DNA from 3 places in the Nonomuraea sp. NPDC049625 genome. Region 2 is predicted to be linked to each of the others. Evidence: riboswitches for the same ligand, from Rfam matches in the RefSeq annotation. Region 2 holds a riboswitch; each other region holds the start of a gene.
The links. A riboswitch is a leader RNA that binds a small molecule or an ion and turns the genes downstream of it on or off. The one in region 2 is predicted to bind thiamine pyrophosphate.
Positions count from the first base shown of each region.

Region 1 (4,951 bases), on a different contig from region 2:
CTCTTCGGGCTGACGTCCGACCTCGCGCCCCGCTGGAGCCTGGAACGGGAGACCCTCGGCCGCCTGACCGCCCAGCCGCTGTCGTGGTTCGACGCCGAGCGGGAGTCCCTGGTCGAGGCCGTACAGCTGGCCGCCGGCGCGGGCCTGGCCCAGTCCGCGTGGGGGCTGGCCGCCACCCTGGTCCCGTACTTCGACCTGCACTGCCTGCTGGACGAGTGGCAGCTGACGCACCGCCTCGCCCTCGACAGCGCCCGCGCGGCCGGCGACCGCCTCGGGGAGGCCGCCATGCTGCGCGGCCTGGCCCAGGTCTGCCTCTACCAGGACCGGTACGCCGAGGCCGAGGACATGTTCAGGCGGGCCCGCGCCATCTTCCACGAGCTGGGCGACACGCGGAGCGAGGCCATCTCGATCTGCGGGCTGGCGGCGGTCAGCCAGTTCTCCAACCGGCATCTCAAGGCGCTCGCGTCCTTCCGGCAGGCGCTGGCCATGTTCCTGGCCATCGGCGACCGCAGCGGCGAGGCGTACGCTCGGCAGGCGATCGGGCGCGTCTACCTGTCGCTGCGGGACCTGCAGCAGGCGTCCCGGTGGCTGGGGGACGCGCTGCGGCTGGCCGAGGAGCTCGGCGACGCCCACCGCGAGGGCTGCGTGTCGATGCAGCTCGGCCGCATGTACGACCTGTTCGCCCAGTCGGACCGGGCCATGCGCTACCAGGGGCACGCGCTGGGCATCTTCGAGGCGCTCGGCGACCGCCACTGCGGCGCGTACGCGATGCGGAACCTGGGCGGGCTCCAGGTGGCCAGGGGCGACCGTTCGGACGGCTCCGACCAGTTGGAGCGCTCCCTGGTGATCTTCCAGCAACTGGGGGATCGCAGCGGGGAGGCGGACACGTACCAGACGCTCGGCGAGCTGTACCGTTCGTCCGGCCGCACCGCGCTGGCCACCCATTACCTGCACCAGGCCCGTGAGCTGCGCAGGGAGCTCAGCGAGTCGTTCGCGTGAGCTGCGGCCGGAGCCATTGTCCCGTGGGCCAGGTCTCCAGGCGCCAGGCGCTGTCCCAGAACATCCACTCGTACTCGGTGGCCCGGCAGAACGCCTCGTCCATCGCCCGGCGCGTCTCGGGGTCGGCGCTCTCGGCCAGCCGGTCGGTGATGGCCTTGGCCTGCTCCACCGAGGCGGCGAAGGCGGGGTCGGAGTAGGTGCCGATCCAGGTCCGGTACGGGTGGTCGGCCGCGCCCGCCGTACGTTCGAGCAGTGCCGCGCCGACGTCCTGGTAGACCCAGAAGCACGGCAGCACGGCGGCGGCGAGCACGGGCAACGGGGCGGCCAGGGCCGTGGCCTGGAGGTAGGAGGAGTAGGCCAGGCAGGTCGGCGAGGTGGCGACGGCCGCCGTCTCGCCGGCCGTCAGCCCGAACTCCTCCAGGTAGCCGGTGTGCAGGGCCCGCTCGACGACGAGCGCCGTGTGCGCGCTCTGCGCGAAGAACGCGGCGTCGGCCGGAGAGCCGGCGCGGGCCGAGGCGGTCGCGAGGACCTTGGCGTAGGCCACCAGGTAGCGCCCGTCCTGGACCAGGTAGAACGCGAATCGCTCGCGGTCGAGGGTGCCGTCGCCGAGCGCGGCGTTGAACGGGTGGTCGTGGATCGCCTCGAGCAGCGTGGCCGTGCGCGCCCAGATCTTCTCACAGAAGGTCACCGATGACGTCCCTTCGCTAGTGCGAACTAGATCAGGTTCGACGGGTGTGATCTCAGCCCGGCAGCCCGGGCACCCCGCGTCACGGCCAACGCTAGCAGAGGCCCGGCCCGGTCGTGTCAGGCGGGGATCAGCTCGTGCAGCGTGCCGGGGGTGTAGACCCGCGCCCCCTCCGGGAGGCCGGCCGGCGCCTCCAGCCCGATGTAGGTGGTGGGCCCGGCCGGCGTGCTCTTCGCGCGCAGCAGGTCGGCCAGGTAGCGGACGCGCAGGAAGTCGCGTTCGACGATGGAGCGCACCAGCAGGGAGGCGCTGACGCGGTTGCCCTCCACCTGGTTGAAGCCGGGGTGGCCCTTCAGGTAGAGGTGCAGCCACTTCACCAGCCAGCCGCCGTCGGCGCCGCGCAGGAAGACGAGCGGCAGGGCGATCCGGCCGGAACCGCGCAGGTCCGACTTCATGCGCACGGTACGCGGCTCGAACGGCCTGCCTTCCTGCGCGGCGTCCCTGGTCATGTAGCCGAAGAACGCCTCGGCGGCCTCGTCGAACGCTTCCCCGTCGTAGATGTTCACCTGCGGGATGATGATCGGCTGGGTCGCGGCGGCGAGCCGGATGTCGATGAACTCGGACGCGCCCTCGGGCGCCTCGGTGAGGTCGCCGGAGTACCGGGCGAAGTCGTTGGTGTAGTTCGTCCAGGAAATGTGCGTCGGGTCGTCGTAGGAGGCGTCCAGCATGAGCGCGGACAGGTCGTAGTCGGTGCGCTGCCGGGCCTCGCGCCAGTGGACGAAGAACCTGAGCAGTTCGCCGTCCACCGCCGACACCGAGCCCCGGGGCAGCATGCCGAGCCCGGGCACGACGGCCTTGCCGGACAGCGGCAGGGCGACGTCGAGCACGTCGGGGTCGACGATCAGCTCGCCGGGGTCGGGGAGGCGACGGGCGATCTCCTCGTCCAGGATGGCCAGCGCCCGTGCCAGGGCCTCCTCCTCCAGCGGCGAGCGGGAGTCGGGGGCCGCCCACGCCCTGCCCTGCCGGTTGACGAAGACGCGGCCCGCGACGGGGGCGAGCCGGTTCTGCAGATGCTCCCGCAGCGACAGCAGGACGCGGCCGGAGGCGCCCGAGGCGGCCCCTTCCGCGGCGTCCAGCACGGCCGACGTGGACAGGCCGGTCCGCAGCAGGTGGTCGAGGCGGCGCAGCAGCGCGCCAGGGGCCTGCTCCAGCAGCTTCACCGCCTCGGCGGTGCGGCCCGCCGACAGGGCGGCCTCGACCCGGCCGTCCAGGCTCGGGGCCGGGCGCGTGCCCCTGGCGGTTTCGAAGACGGCCCGGGCGCGCGGGAACTGCGGGTACTCGTGGGGGTGCAGCCGTTCGCCGAGCCGCTTCCACTCCTCCCGGTGGCGCGGCACGTCGCCGAGCCTGGCCGGGGAGGCGACCGCGTCCAGGGCTCCCAGCAGGGCGCGGCGCTCGGCCCGGCGGAACGAGCGGAACCTGGTGGGCTCGGCCAGCGTGACATCGCCGCCGGAGCAGCCGCAGGCGAGCCGGAGCACGTCGGTCACGGTGTCGACCAGCAGCGGGCGGCCCTCGGCCAGCCGGACCTCGTTGACGATCGCGCGGTTCTCGCGCACGGGGACGCGCTCGGGCTCGTCGGCGCAGAACCCGGCCAGCAGGCGCAGCGCGGCCAGGTCCTCGGCGGCCAGGGGCACCTCGGAGCCCGCCAGCGAGAGGTAGAGCTCCCGCGCCTCCGACTCCAGGCTCCCGCCCAGCTCCAGCACGGTCACCCGGTCCCCGGCCAGCGGGATCAGCTCGGCGTGCGCGGCCAGCAGGTCGGCGTAGGTGTGCTGGTAACGGCCGTAGCCGGGCAGGGAGAGCAGGTTGAGCGCCGAGGTCTCGACGCGGGCGGCGGCGACCGGGTCGAGCAGGGCCTCGCGCAGCAGCCCGGCCCAGAACTCCAGGGTGTCGGGCACGTTCCTGGGGAAGTCGAGGAAGTACGCGTTGTGCCGGACGTGGTCACCCACGAGCGTGCGGACGGCGGCCAGAATGCGGACGCCGAGGTCGACCACGGTCTCGCCGCGCAGCCCGGACAGTCGCTCGAGCAGCGCGGCCGAGCACGTGAAGCCGACGCTGAGCAGCGCCGCGTCGAGCTGGCGGGCGGCGGTCTCTCCCCAGCCGGACCCGGATCCGGCGGGCGCGGCGCCGATGGGGACGCGCAGCCGCCGGGCGATGACGAGGCTTTCCAGAGTGTCCACGAACGGCACCATATAGCCGGGACACGCCCGATCGCGGACGGTTTTCCGCGCCCGCGCCGAGGATGCGGCCGGTCAACGGCAAGGGCCCACCGCGAGCTCGGCGGCCGGTCAACGGCGAGGGCCCGCCGCACGCTCAGCGGCCGGTCAGAGGTGAGGGGCCGCTGCACGCTCAGCGGCCGGTCAGAGGTGAGGGGCCGCTTCGCGCGTACCGCCCGGGGCCAGCACGCCCGCCAGCGCCAGCGCGACCAGGACCCCGGCACCGCCCGCCACCGCGATCGCGGGCCCGGGGGCGATCACCTCTCCGAGCGCCCCGACCAGCGCCGCCCCGGCCGCCTGCCCCGTCATCAGCCCGGACGACTGCAGCCCGAACGCCTGCCCCCGCACCTCCTCGGGCACCGACTCGACGAACCGCCGCTGCAACCCCAGCTGGTACGACAGCCCCGCGGTCGCCACCGCGGCCAGCACGGCGGCCCACGCCATCCCCGGCCCGAGCGCGAACCCCACCCACGGCACGCCGAGCAGCACCGCCAGCGGAAACGACAGCCGCTCGCGCAGCCCCGGCGCGGCGAACCTGCCCACCGCGAACTCCCCCACCGCCATCCCGACGGCCGCCGCCGCGAGCACCACCCCGGCCTGCCCCTGCCCGCCCAGATAGGGCACGACCATGGCCTCGGCCCCGGCCAGGAACACGCACGGCAGCCACCCCGCCAGCAGCAGCCCGCGCACCCGCCCGTCGGCCAGCAGCCGCCGGTTGACCCGCAGCGTCTGGCGCACCGTGCCCGCTCCCACCGTGCCCGCTCCCACCGTGCCCGCTCCCACCGTGCCCGCTCCCACCGTGCCTCGGGCGGGCCGGTACGGCAGTCCGGCCCGCAGCACCACGGCGGCCACCGCGGCCAGGCCCGCGGTCGTGGCCAGCGCCCCCGAGGGCCCGGCGATGGCCAGGAACGCGCCCCCGGCCGCCAGCCCGGCGATCTGCGCGCTCGCGGAGGCCACGTTCAGGACCGACCGACCGAGCACGAACGCGTCGCCGGGC
Region 1 is NZ_JBFAOQ010000038.1:46,248-51,198, reverse strand. Features, by position in the region: gene AB0J87_RS63015 (BTAD domain-containing putative transcriptional regulator) at 1-999, shown strand, start outside; gene tenA (thiaminase II) at 980-1,687, opposite strand; TPP riboswitch at 1,679-1,774, opposite strand; gene AB0J87_RS63005 (hypothetical protein) at 1,804-3,918, opposite strand; gene AB0J87_RS63000 (MFS transporter) at 4,099-4,951, opposite strand, start outside.
Region 1: it holds a riboswitch for thiamine pyrophosphate, as region 2 does, so the genes downstream of both, tenA (thiaminase II) here and thiO (glycine oxidase ThiO) in region 2, are expected to answer to the same signal.

Region 2 (4,951 bases):
CGGGGGCGTTGAGCGCGGTGTCCCAGTGCTCGACCCTGAGCCTGGTCTGCCAGCGGCGCGACCACCAGGCGGCGCAGTCGCCGACGGCGACCGTGTTCGGGAGGGAGGCGCGCAGGTGCTCGTCCACGACGACGCCGTTGTGGAGGTCGATGTCGGCGCCGGTGAGCCATTCGACGGCCGGGCGCACGCCGATGCCCGTGACCACCACGTGGGCGTCCACGAACTCGCCGCCCACCAGCCGCACGCCGCCCTCGTCCACGGAGTCGACCATGGTGTCGAGCCGCAGGTCGATGCCGTCGTACCAGCGCTCGGTGCGGGCCCCGATCTCGGCGCCGACGGCCGTCGCGAGCGGCGCCGGGCCGGCCTCGATCACGGTCACCGCGCACCCGGCGCGGCGGGCGGCGGTGGCCACCTCCGCGCCGATCCAGCCGGCCCCGATGATCGAGACGCGGGCGCCGGGGACGAGCATGGCCCTGAGCTCGTGGGCGTCGTCGAGCGTGCGCAGCACGTGTTGCGGGCCGTCGCCGGGCAGCCTGATCGGCTCGGCGCCGGTGGCGATGACCAGCCCGTCGTAGCCGAGCTCGCCCTCGGTGGTCTCCACGACCCCCTCGCGCAGCGCCTTGGCGCTGACCCCCGGCTGGAACACCACGTCGAGCGAGGCCAGGTCGGTTTCGACGTAGCTGGTGTCGGCGTCGCCGAACAGCACGGCCTTGGACAGGGGTGGACGGTCGTAGGGGCGATGCCGCTCCTCGCCCACCAGCGTGATCCGCCCGCCGAACCCCTGTGCGCGCAGCGCCTCCACGGTGCGCACTCCGGCCAGGCCCGCTCCCACCACCACGACTTCGTTCACGTTCATGACCCTAACGTGGGCCGGTGTCCGGGCGTCGCAGCGAGGCCGTAGGCTGGGGGCGTAAGACGCGCGGGAGTCCGGCCGTGACCGGGCTGAGAGGAAGGCTGCCATCGGGCCTTCGACCGCAAGACACCTGATCCGGATCATGCCGGCGAAGGGAGCGCGGATGGATGTGATCGTGGGCGGCGGGGTCGTCGGCCTCTCGCTGGCCTGGCGGCTTGCCCGCGAAGGGCGGCCCGTCACCCTGGTGGACCCGGCCCCCGCCTCGGGGGCCTCACACGCGGCCGCGGGGATGCTGGCGCCGGTCAGCGAGGTCACCTACACGGAGGTGCCGCTGCTGCGGCTCGGCGTGGCGTCGCTGCGCCGCTGGCCCGCCTTCGCCGCCGAGCTGGCCGCCGACGCGGGGCTGGCCGGCCCCGAGGCCCTGGACCTGCGCTCCGAGGGGACGCTCGACGTGGCGTTCGGGGCGGACGACCTGGCCGCGCTGGACGAGCTGGCCGCGTACCTGGAGAAGCTGGAGCTCGCCGTCCGGCGGCTGACCGGCCGCGAGTGCCGCCGCCTGGAGCCCATGCTGGCTCCCTCGGTGCGGGGCGGGCTGCTGGCCGTCGGCGATTCCTGGGTGGACCCGCGCCGCGTGACGGCGGCGCTGCTCGCCGCGCTCGACCGGCGGGGAGTCCGGCTCGTACGGGCGCGCGTCGGCGAGCTGCTGCGCGACGGCGGCCGGGTCACAGGGGTACGCCTGGAGCCGCCCGGCGGCGACGACCGGCGAGCCGAGCTGCGGGCGGAGCGGGTGATCCTGGCGGCCGGGGCGTGGAGCGCCGGGCTGGCCGAGGTGCCGGTCCGGCCGGTCAAGGGGCAGATCATGCGGTTGCGTTCGCCGCAGCCGCTGCTCACCCGGTGCGTCCGCGGCACCGTGCACGGCACGCCGGTCTACCTCGTCCCCCGGGGCGACGGCGAGCTGGTGGTCGGGGCCACGCAGGAGGAGATGGGCTTCGACACCAGGGTGACCGCGGGCGGGCTCTACGAGCTGCTGCGCGACGCCAGGGAACTGGTGCCGGGCATCACCGAGCTGGAGGTCTCCGACGTGGTGGCCGGGCTGCGGCCGGGCACGCCGGACAACCTGCCGCTCATCGGCCCGAGCGGCACCCCGGGGCTGGCGCTGGCCACCGGCCATCATCGGGGCGGCGTGCTCCTGGCGCCGCTCACGGCGGACATCCTGCTGGGCGAGGAGGGCGAGCTCGCCGCAATGTGCTCGCCCGGGAGATTTCGGGATATTTCATGATTGTGATGATCAACGGGGCCTCCCACGAGGTGGCCGACGGCACGACCGTGGCGCAGGCCGTACGCACATTGACCACGGCCACCACCGGAGTGGCCGTGGCCGTCAACGACGAGGTGGTCACGCGGAGCTCGTGGGAGACGACGGCGCTCAGCGACCGTGACCGGGTGGAGGTTCTGACGGCGGTGCAAGGTGGATGATCTGATCATCGCCGGGGAGAGCTTCTCCTCCCGGCTCATCATGGGCACCGGCGGCGCGCCCTCGCTGGACGTGCTCGACCAGGCGCTGGCCGCGTCCGGCACCGAGCTGACCACGGTGGCGATCCGGCGGCTCGACCCGAACGCCCGCGGCTCGGTCCTGGACGTGCTGCGCAAGCGGGACATCAAGGTGCTCCCCAACACCGCGGGCTGCTTCACGGCGGGCGAGGCCGTGCTGACGGCACGGCTGGCCAGGGAGGCCCTCGGCACGAACTGGATCAAGGTCGAGGTCATCTCCGACGAGCGGACCCTGCTGCCCGACCCGATCGAGACGTTCGACGCGGCCGAACGGCTGGTGGCCGACGGGTTCGTGGTGCTGCCGTACATCGGGGACGACCCGGCGCTGGCCCGGCGGCTGGAGCAGGCGGGCTGCTCGGCCGTCATGCCGCTGGGCGGGCCGATCGGCTCGGGTCTCGGCATCCGCAACCCGCACAGCATCGAGCTGATCGTGGAGGCCGTGTCCGTGCCGGTGGTGCTCGACGCGGGCATCGGCACGGCCAGCGACGCCGCGCTGGCGATGGAGCTGGGCTGCGCCGCCGTGATGCTGGCCACGGCGGTCACCAGGGCCCAGCGGCCCGATCTCATGGCGGTCGCCATGAAGCAGGCCGTGGAGGCCGGACGGCTGGCGCGGCTGGCGGGCCGCATCCCGCGCAGGCGCTACGCCGAGGCCTCCTCACCGATGGCTCCCTGACCGGAGTGCCGATGCCCCCTCCCCCGAGTGCCGACGACTCCCCGGCCCGAGTGCCGGTGGCCCCCGGCGGGAGTGACGGGGGCTCGCTGACCCGAGGGACGCGTGGGGAGCTGGGACGTTCCAACGGGAACGTCTCAGCATCGGTTTCGGGCGGCGAGGCCCTCCCAGTGGCAAAACGCCCGTAAACTCAGCGGGGTGGATACGACGACTGCGGACCCCCTGGTCGGGCGGCTCCTCGATGGGCGCTACCGCATCGAGAGCCGGATCGCCCGGGGCGGTATGGCGACCGTCTACCTCGCGCTGGACGTCCGCCTGGACCGGACGGTGGCGCTGAAGGTCATGCACGGCTCACTGGCCGAGGACCCCGCGTTCGTGCGGAGGTTCATCGGCGAGGCCAAGTCGGTTGCCCGCCTCTCACACCCCAACGTGGTGCACGTCTTCGACCAGGGCACGGACAACGACGTCGTCTACCTGTCGATGGAGTACGTGCCCGGCAAGACGCTGCGCGACATCCTGCGCGAGCGCGGCAGGCTGCCCGCCCGCGAGGCGCTCGAGATCATGATCCCGGTGCTCGCCGCCCTCGGCGCGGCCCACCAGGCCGGGATGGTCCACCGCGACGTGAAGCCGGAAAACGTCCTGATGACCGACGACGGCCGGGTCAAGGTCGTCGACTTCGGCCTGGCCCGGGCCATCGAGGCCACCAACCAGACCCGCACCGGGGTGATGATCGGCACCATCGGCTACATGGCGCCCGAGCAGGTCACCACCGGCGCCGCCGACGTGCGCAGCGACGTCTACGCCGCGGGCATCATGCTGTTCGAGCTGGTCACCGGCCAGCAGCCGTACGACGGCGCGACGCCCATGTCGGTGGCCTACCGGCACGTCCACGACACCGTGCCCGCGCCGTCCTCGGTGTTCCCCGACGTGCCGCCGCTGATCGACACGCTGGTGACCCAGGCGACGGCCCGCGAGCCGGACCAGCGCCCCGCCGACGCGACCGCGATGCTCGTGGCCGCCGTCGACGCGCACCGGATGCTGCCGCGCCTGACCAACCCGCCGGCCTCCCACGCCCAGACGCAGGTGTTCAACGCCTCCGGCGCCGCCTCGATGCCCCAGCCCGCCCCCGCCCACACCTTGATCCAGCCGCGGGCGGAGGTGTCGGCGCAGGGGCAGCGGGCGGGGTTCAAGCCCAACTGGTTCCTGGTGCTGCTGGCCGGGGTCATGGTGGTCGCGGTCGGGCTGACCGGCTGGTACTTCGCGCAGCCCGAGATGGTCTCCGTCCCCGACCTGGTCGGCAAGAACCTGGCGCTGGCCAAGAGCAGCGCAGCCGCGGCCGGTTTCAAGGTCCAGGAGGCCGACGGCGTCAACAACGAGAAGATGGCCGCGGGCCTGGTCCTCAGCACCGACCCGGCGGCCGCCACCGAGGTGGAGAAGGGCACCACGATCACGCTGGTCCCCTCGCTCGGGCCCAAGCGCGTCGCCGTGCCCAACACCGAGGGCATGACCGGCGACCAGGCCCGGGCCAAGATCGCCGATGCCGGGCTGACCGTGGGCGTCGTCAAGCGGCTGGCCAACCAGGAGGTCGAGCGCGACAAGGTCATCCGCACCTCGCCGCAGGTCGGCGAGAAGGTGCGGGAGGGCGCCAAGGTCGACATCTACGTCAGCGCCGGCATGGTGATGCCCGACGTCAACAGCATGCCCAAGGACGAGGCCGCCCAGTATCTCGGTGGTCTGGGCTTCCAGGTGCAGGTCAACGAGGTCGACGACGACGCCGAGCCGTGCACGGTCATCGCGCAGACGCCCAAGGCGAAGTCCGAGGTGGACAAGGGCGCGCAGGTCATGGTCACGGTGGCCCGGTGCCAGACGGACTTCTG
Region 2 is NZ_JBFAOQ010000002.1:313,001-317,951, reverse strand. Features, by position in the region: gene AB0J87_RS08855 (FAD-dependent oxidoreductase) at 1-856, opposite strand, end outside; TPP riboswitch at 910-1,027, shown strand; gene thiO (glycine oxidase ThiO) at 1,017-2,132, shown strand; gene thiS (sulfur carrier protein ThiS) at 2,129-2,329, shown strand; gene AB0J87_RS08840 (thiazole synthase) at 2,322-3,077, shown strand; gene pknB (Stk1 family PASTA domain-containing Ser/Thr kinase) at 3,273-4,951, shown strand, end outside.

Region 3 (4,951 bases), on a different contig from region 2:
AAAGGCGCGCATCGACCAGCTGATCAGCAGGGTGACCAGCACGGCGACGACGGCCGCGCCGAGCGCCCCGTTCATCCACGGCTGCCGGGTGAAGCCGATGGCGTCGCGGGCCCCCTGCCAGAAGCGGTCCCATGGCTTGAGCGTGGGCGCGGAGGTCGTCAGCCAGTACGCCACGAAGCCGAGGGCCCACGGCACCAGCCTCGACCAGCGCGAGGGCGCGTTCTCAGCGGTGTTCCAGCTCCGCGAGCCGCCGAGCACGAAGTAGTCCACGGCCAGCACCGCGAACATCGGCACGAACACCGCCCCGATCACCCCGAGGAACGCCCCGTACGAGTTGACGTCCACGACCAGGGCGATCGCCACGCTCAGCACGCCGATGGCGACGGAGAAGACGCGCCGGTCCACCCGCGGCATCAGGTTCTGCAGCGAGACCGTGGTGGAGTAGACGTTGGCGAACGACTGGTCGGTCTCGCGCAGCACCAGGATCGCGAAGAACAGCGCGCCCAGCGGCACCGCCACGAACGCGCCGAACACCGACGTCCCGTCGGCCGCCACCTTGTCGGCCCCCGCCATGGCCACCGCGAACACGCCCAGGCCCAGGCAGGCGACCTGTGCCAGCGTGTAGCCGCCGACCACGCCGGTGAACGCGGCCCTGCTCGACCTGGAGTGCCGGGCGAAGTCGGCCGCCATCGGCACCCACGACACCGACAGCGCGATCACGTAGTCCACGGCGGGCGCGAAGGCCGTCCAGGACCCGCCGGTGTGCGCGGGCGCCCTGGTGAGGAAGAACCAGGCGAACCACACCATCGACACGATCACGCCGATGGTGACGTACCGCCGCAGCAGCCTGACGGACCCGAGCGGCCAGATCGTGAGCGCGGTGGTCAGCACCCCCGCCGCGATCACCCACACCTGGTACGGCACGGCGCCGAAGATCGCGCTGGCCGCCTTGGCGATCACCCACAGCTCGAACGCGGCCCAGCCGAGCATCTGGACGATGTTCAGCATCGTGGGGACGTACGAGATCCGCGCCCCGAACAGGCCCCGCAGCAGCACCATCGCGGGCTGCCCCGTCTGGGTGCCGGGGACGGCGGACAGGCCCACCATGGCGGTGCCGATCAGGCTGCCGACCACGGTCGCCAGGAGCGCGGCGGTCAGGCTGAGGGGAGCGTTGGACAGGGGGTTGAGCAGGAGCAACGCGCCGGAGAAGCCCAGGAGGCTGACTCCGAGATTCGCCCAGAGCGCGCCCTGATCGAGCACGCCCAGGGTCTTCGGCGGCCTGCCTTCAAGAGTCAGCGGAACTTCGTCGACGACATGCGTCATCGCACACTCCCTACGCCGGCATTACCCGGACAGGTTCAGGCGGTCGGCAGCGGATCTATGGCTGCCCTCTCAGCCCGGCGCACCCCGAGCTCCCGCGACAATCTGCAGTTGGCGCCCTCATCATGCCTCAGCGACGGCGAAACCGCCACAGTGGGGCCTTTTTACGCCACGAACGGCTGCTGCCCGGTCTCGCTGACCATCGGGCGGCTCGCGAACTCCCACGACTGCATGCCGCCGCCGACGTTGACGGCGTCGCGCCCGAGCTGGTTGAGCCAGGCCGCGACCTGCAGGGACCGGCCGCCCACCCGGCAGACGACGTAGACCGTGCGGTCGCCGGGCACCTCGTCGACCCGCCCCTGTATCTGGGTCATGGGGATGTGCACGGCCTCCGGGGCGTGCCCCGCGACCCATTCGTCCTGCTCACGGACGTCGAGCAGGTAAGCGTCTGCTGGAACGGCACTGGCCTCGATCTCAGGAACGGTCATGACTCCATCATCTCGCGCCTGGCGTCGTAGGCCGCACGCGCCGCGGCGATCTCCTCCTGGTGCGTCTCCGTCCAGGTGACCAGCGACTTGATGGTCTCGTGCAGCGTACGGCCGAGCGGCGTGAGCGCGTAGTCCACCCTGGGCGGCACGACGGGATGGACCGTGCGGCTGACCAGGCCGTCGCGCTCCAGCTGGCGCAGGGTCACGCTGAGCATGCGCTGGCTGACGCCGTCGATCTCGCGGCGGAGCTGGGAGAAGCGCAGGCTCTGGCAGTCGAGCAGGGCGATCACGAGCAGCGACCACTTGTCGGCGATGCGGTCGAGGATCTGGCGCACCTCGCAGTCCTCGCGCGTGTCCCACTGGCGCACGTCGTAGTCGTCGAGCGGTTCCACAGTGCCTTCTTCCGTCGAGCTCACTTGAGAAGGCGGGACAGCCGGCGGTCGGCGAGGGGCTTGCCGCCGGTCTGGCAGGTGGGGCAGTACTGCAGCGAGGAGTCCGCGAAGGACACCTCGCGGATCGTGTCGCCGCAGACGTCGCACGGCTGCCCGGCCCGGTTGTGGACCCGCAGTCCCGACTTCTTCTCCGCCTTGAGGTCCTTGGCCGCCAGCCCGTGCGCCCGCTCCACCGCCTCCCCCAGGGTGGCGATGATGGCCTCGTGCAGGTCGGCGATCTGCGCGTCCGTCAGCGTGGCCGCGATCTTGAACGGGGACATCTTGGCGGCGTGCAGCACCTCGTCCGAGTACGCGTTCCCGATGCCGGCGATGATCTTCTGGTCGCGCAGCAGCCCCTTGATCTGGGTGCGGTTGCCGCCCACGATGCGCTTGAGCGCGTCGACGGTGAAGGACTCGTCGAGGGGGTCGGGGCCGAGTGCGGCGATGCCGGGGACGTCGTCCGGGTTCTTGGTGACGTAGACGGCCAGGCGCTTCTGCGTCCCGGCCTCCGTCAGCTCGAACCCGGGCGCCAGGCCCTCCTCGTCGGGCGCCAGCCGGACCCGTACCGCGAGCGGGCCCTTGCCGGGACGTACGGGCTTCGCGCCCGACAGGTCGTCGCGCCAGCGCAGCCACCCCGCCCGGGCCAGGTGGATGACCAGGTGGAGGCCGTCGCAGTCGAGGTCGAGGAACTTGCCGTGCCTCGACACCCCGGTGATGGTCAGCCCGCCGAGCGCGGTCACCGGCGGGTCGAACGTCTTGAGCGCCTGGATGGCCACCACGTCGATCCCCAGGACCGTGCGGCCCACGGCCCGTTCGCGCAGGAAATGGGTGAGCGACTCCACTTCGGGAAGTTCCGGCATGTCCCCAGGGTACGTGCGCGTCCGGCCGTCCACAGCCTGTGGACGGCTACGGCACGCTCCAGAAGGCCAGCTCGTGCGCCATCCCCTCGGCGAACAGCTCCTCGGCCCGCGCCGGGTCCGGTGCGGCCTCGTCGATCATCTGCGCGATCCGCGCGGTGAGCGCCGCGAAGGCCGGATCCGCGTACGTGTCCACCCACGCCCGATATCTCGACTCAACAGGGGAAATTTCCGCCAATATCCGTCCGAGACTCGAATATCCCCACATACACGGATAAAGCGCCGCCAGCCCCTCCCCGTACGACGCCGCCGACTCCAGCAGGAACGCCGTGTACGCCGCGCACGCCGGCCCCTTCACCGCCCCCTCCAGATCGGCGCCGAACTCGGCCGACAACGACCTGTGCAGGCTCAACTCGTCGTGGTACGTGGTGTGCGCCAGGTCCACCAGATCACCCAGATGCCCGTCGGGCGCCTGCCAGGCCAGCCGCGCGAACACCCGTACGTAGTCGAGCAGGAACAGGTAGTCCTGCTCCAGCCACGACCTGAACACCGCCTTGGGCAGGTCGCCACGCGCGATGCCGGCCACGGTCGGATGGTCGAGCTGAGCCCGGAGCAGCGGGCGGCCGACGGCGTGCAACTTCTCCGAGACAGTCATGGCTGGGAGGTTAGTGTCGAAGCATGACTGTGACGATCGCCGAAGAGCTGCTCCTGCTCGCCCACGACGACGAGAAGGGCACGCCGCTCGTCGCCGGGACCCAGCTCGACCCGGCCCTCGCCGGCGCGCTCCTCGCCGAGCTGGCCGTCAACGGCCGGCTGGAGCTGTCGGACAAGAAGGTGACGGTCATGGACCCGTCCCCGCTCGGCGACTCCGAGCTGGACGCCACCCTGGCCCGCATCACCGAGGAGGGCAAGGAGCGCAAGCCCGCCTGGTGGGTCCAGCGGCTGCAGTCGGCCAAGCTGCGCAGGCGCCTGCTCACCAGGCTGGCGGAGTCGGGCGTGCTGACCGAGCAGCGCGGCAAGGTGCTGGGCATCTTCCCCACGACGCGCTGGCCCGAGGCCGACTCCGACGTGGAGGCCGCGGTCAGGGACCGGGTGACCAGTGCGCTGGCGGGCGCCGACCCCGACGCCCGCACGGCCGTCCTGATCGCCATCGCGCACGCGGCCAAGCTCGACCGCAAGGCCTTTCCCGAGGCGAGCAGGCAGCGCGTCAAGGAGATCGCGGAGGGCGCCTGGACGGCCGACGCGGTCGCCCAGACCATCGCCGCCATCAACGCGGCCATGATCGCGGCGGTCACCGCGGCGACCATCGCCGCGACGACCTCCACCTCCGGGTGAGCCGCTCTAGTTGCCGGTGTCGATGACGTCCTTGGGCACCGGCTTGTCCTCCTTCAGGGCGTTGAAGAGGGCCAGCGCCTTGGGCCGGTCCGACTTGATCGCTTCGCCGCCGTCCGCGAGCCGCTCGGTGCCGCCGAACGGAACCACCGTCGTCACCGGGCTGTCGCCCATCGCCAGCCCCAGCGACAGCAGGTCGAAGGCGCCCGTGCCGCCGTCGACCGAGACCGCGTCCGTGGCGCTCATCGCCAGCGGGATCGACGTGAACGGGTTGATCAGCACTCCGGGGCTGGCCGCCTTCTTCACGACCGCGCCCAGGAACTGCCGCTGCCGCTTGGTCCGCTCGAAGTCGGGCAGCGCGCCGCCCTTGCGGGTCCGTACGTACCCCAGGGCCTGGGCGCCGTTGAGCACCTGCGTGCCCTTCTTCAGCTTGAGCCCGGCCTTCGGGTCGTCCACGGCGGCCCGTACGTTGATCTCGACGCCTCCGATGGCGTCCACGATGCCGACGAACCCGGCGAACCCG
Region 3 is NZ_JBFAOQ010000014.1:329,163-334,113, forward strand. Features, by position in the region: gene AB0J87_RS45790 (methylated-DNA--[protein]-cysteine S-methyltransferase) at 1-23, shown strand, start outside; gene AB0J87_RS45795 (cytosine permease) at 1-1,323, opposite strand, end outside; TPP riboswitch at 1,314-1,429, opposite strand; gene AB0J87_RS45800 (rhodanese-like domain-containing protein) at 1,485-1,808, opposite strand; gene AB0J87_RS45805 (helix-turn-helix domain-containing protein) at 1,805-2,200, opposite strand; gene AB0J87_RS45810 (DNA-formamidopyrimidine glycosylase family protein) at 2,221-3,099, opposite strand; gene AB0J87_RS45815 (TenA family protein) at 3,146-3,751, opposite strand; gene AB0J87_RS45820 (GPP34 family phosphoprotein) at 3,775-4,431, shown strand; gene AB0J87_RS45825 (LCP family protein) at 4,438-4,951, opposite strand, start outside.
Region 3: it holds a riboswitch for thiamine pyrophosphate, as region 2 does, so the genes downstream of both, AB0J87_RS45795 (cytosine permease) here and thiO (glycine oxidase ThiO) in region 2, are expected to answer to the same signal.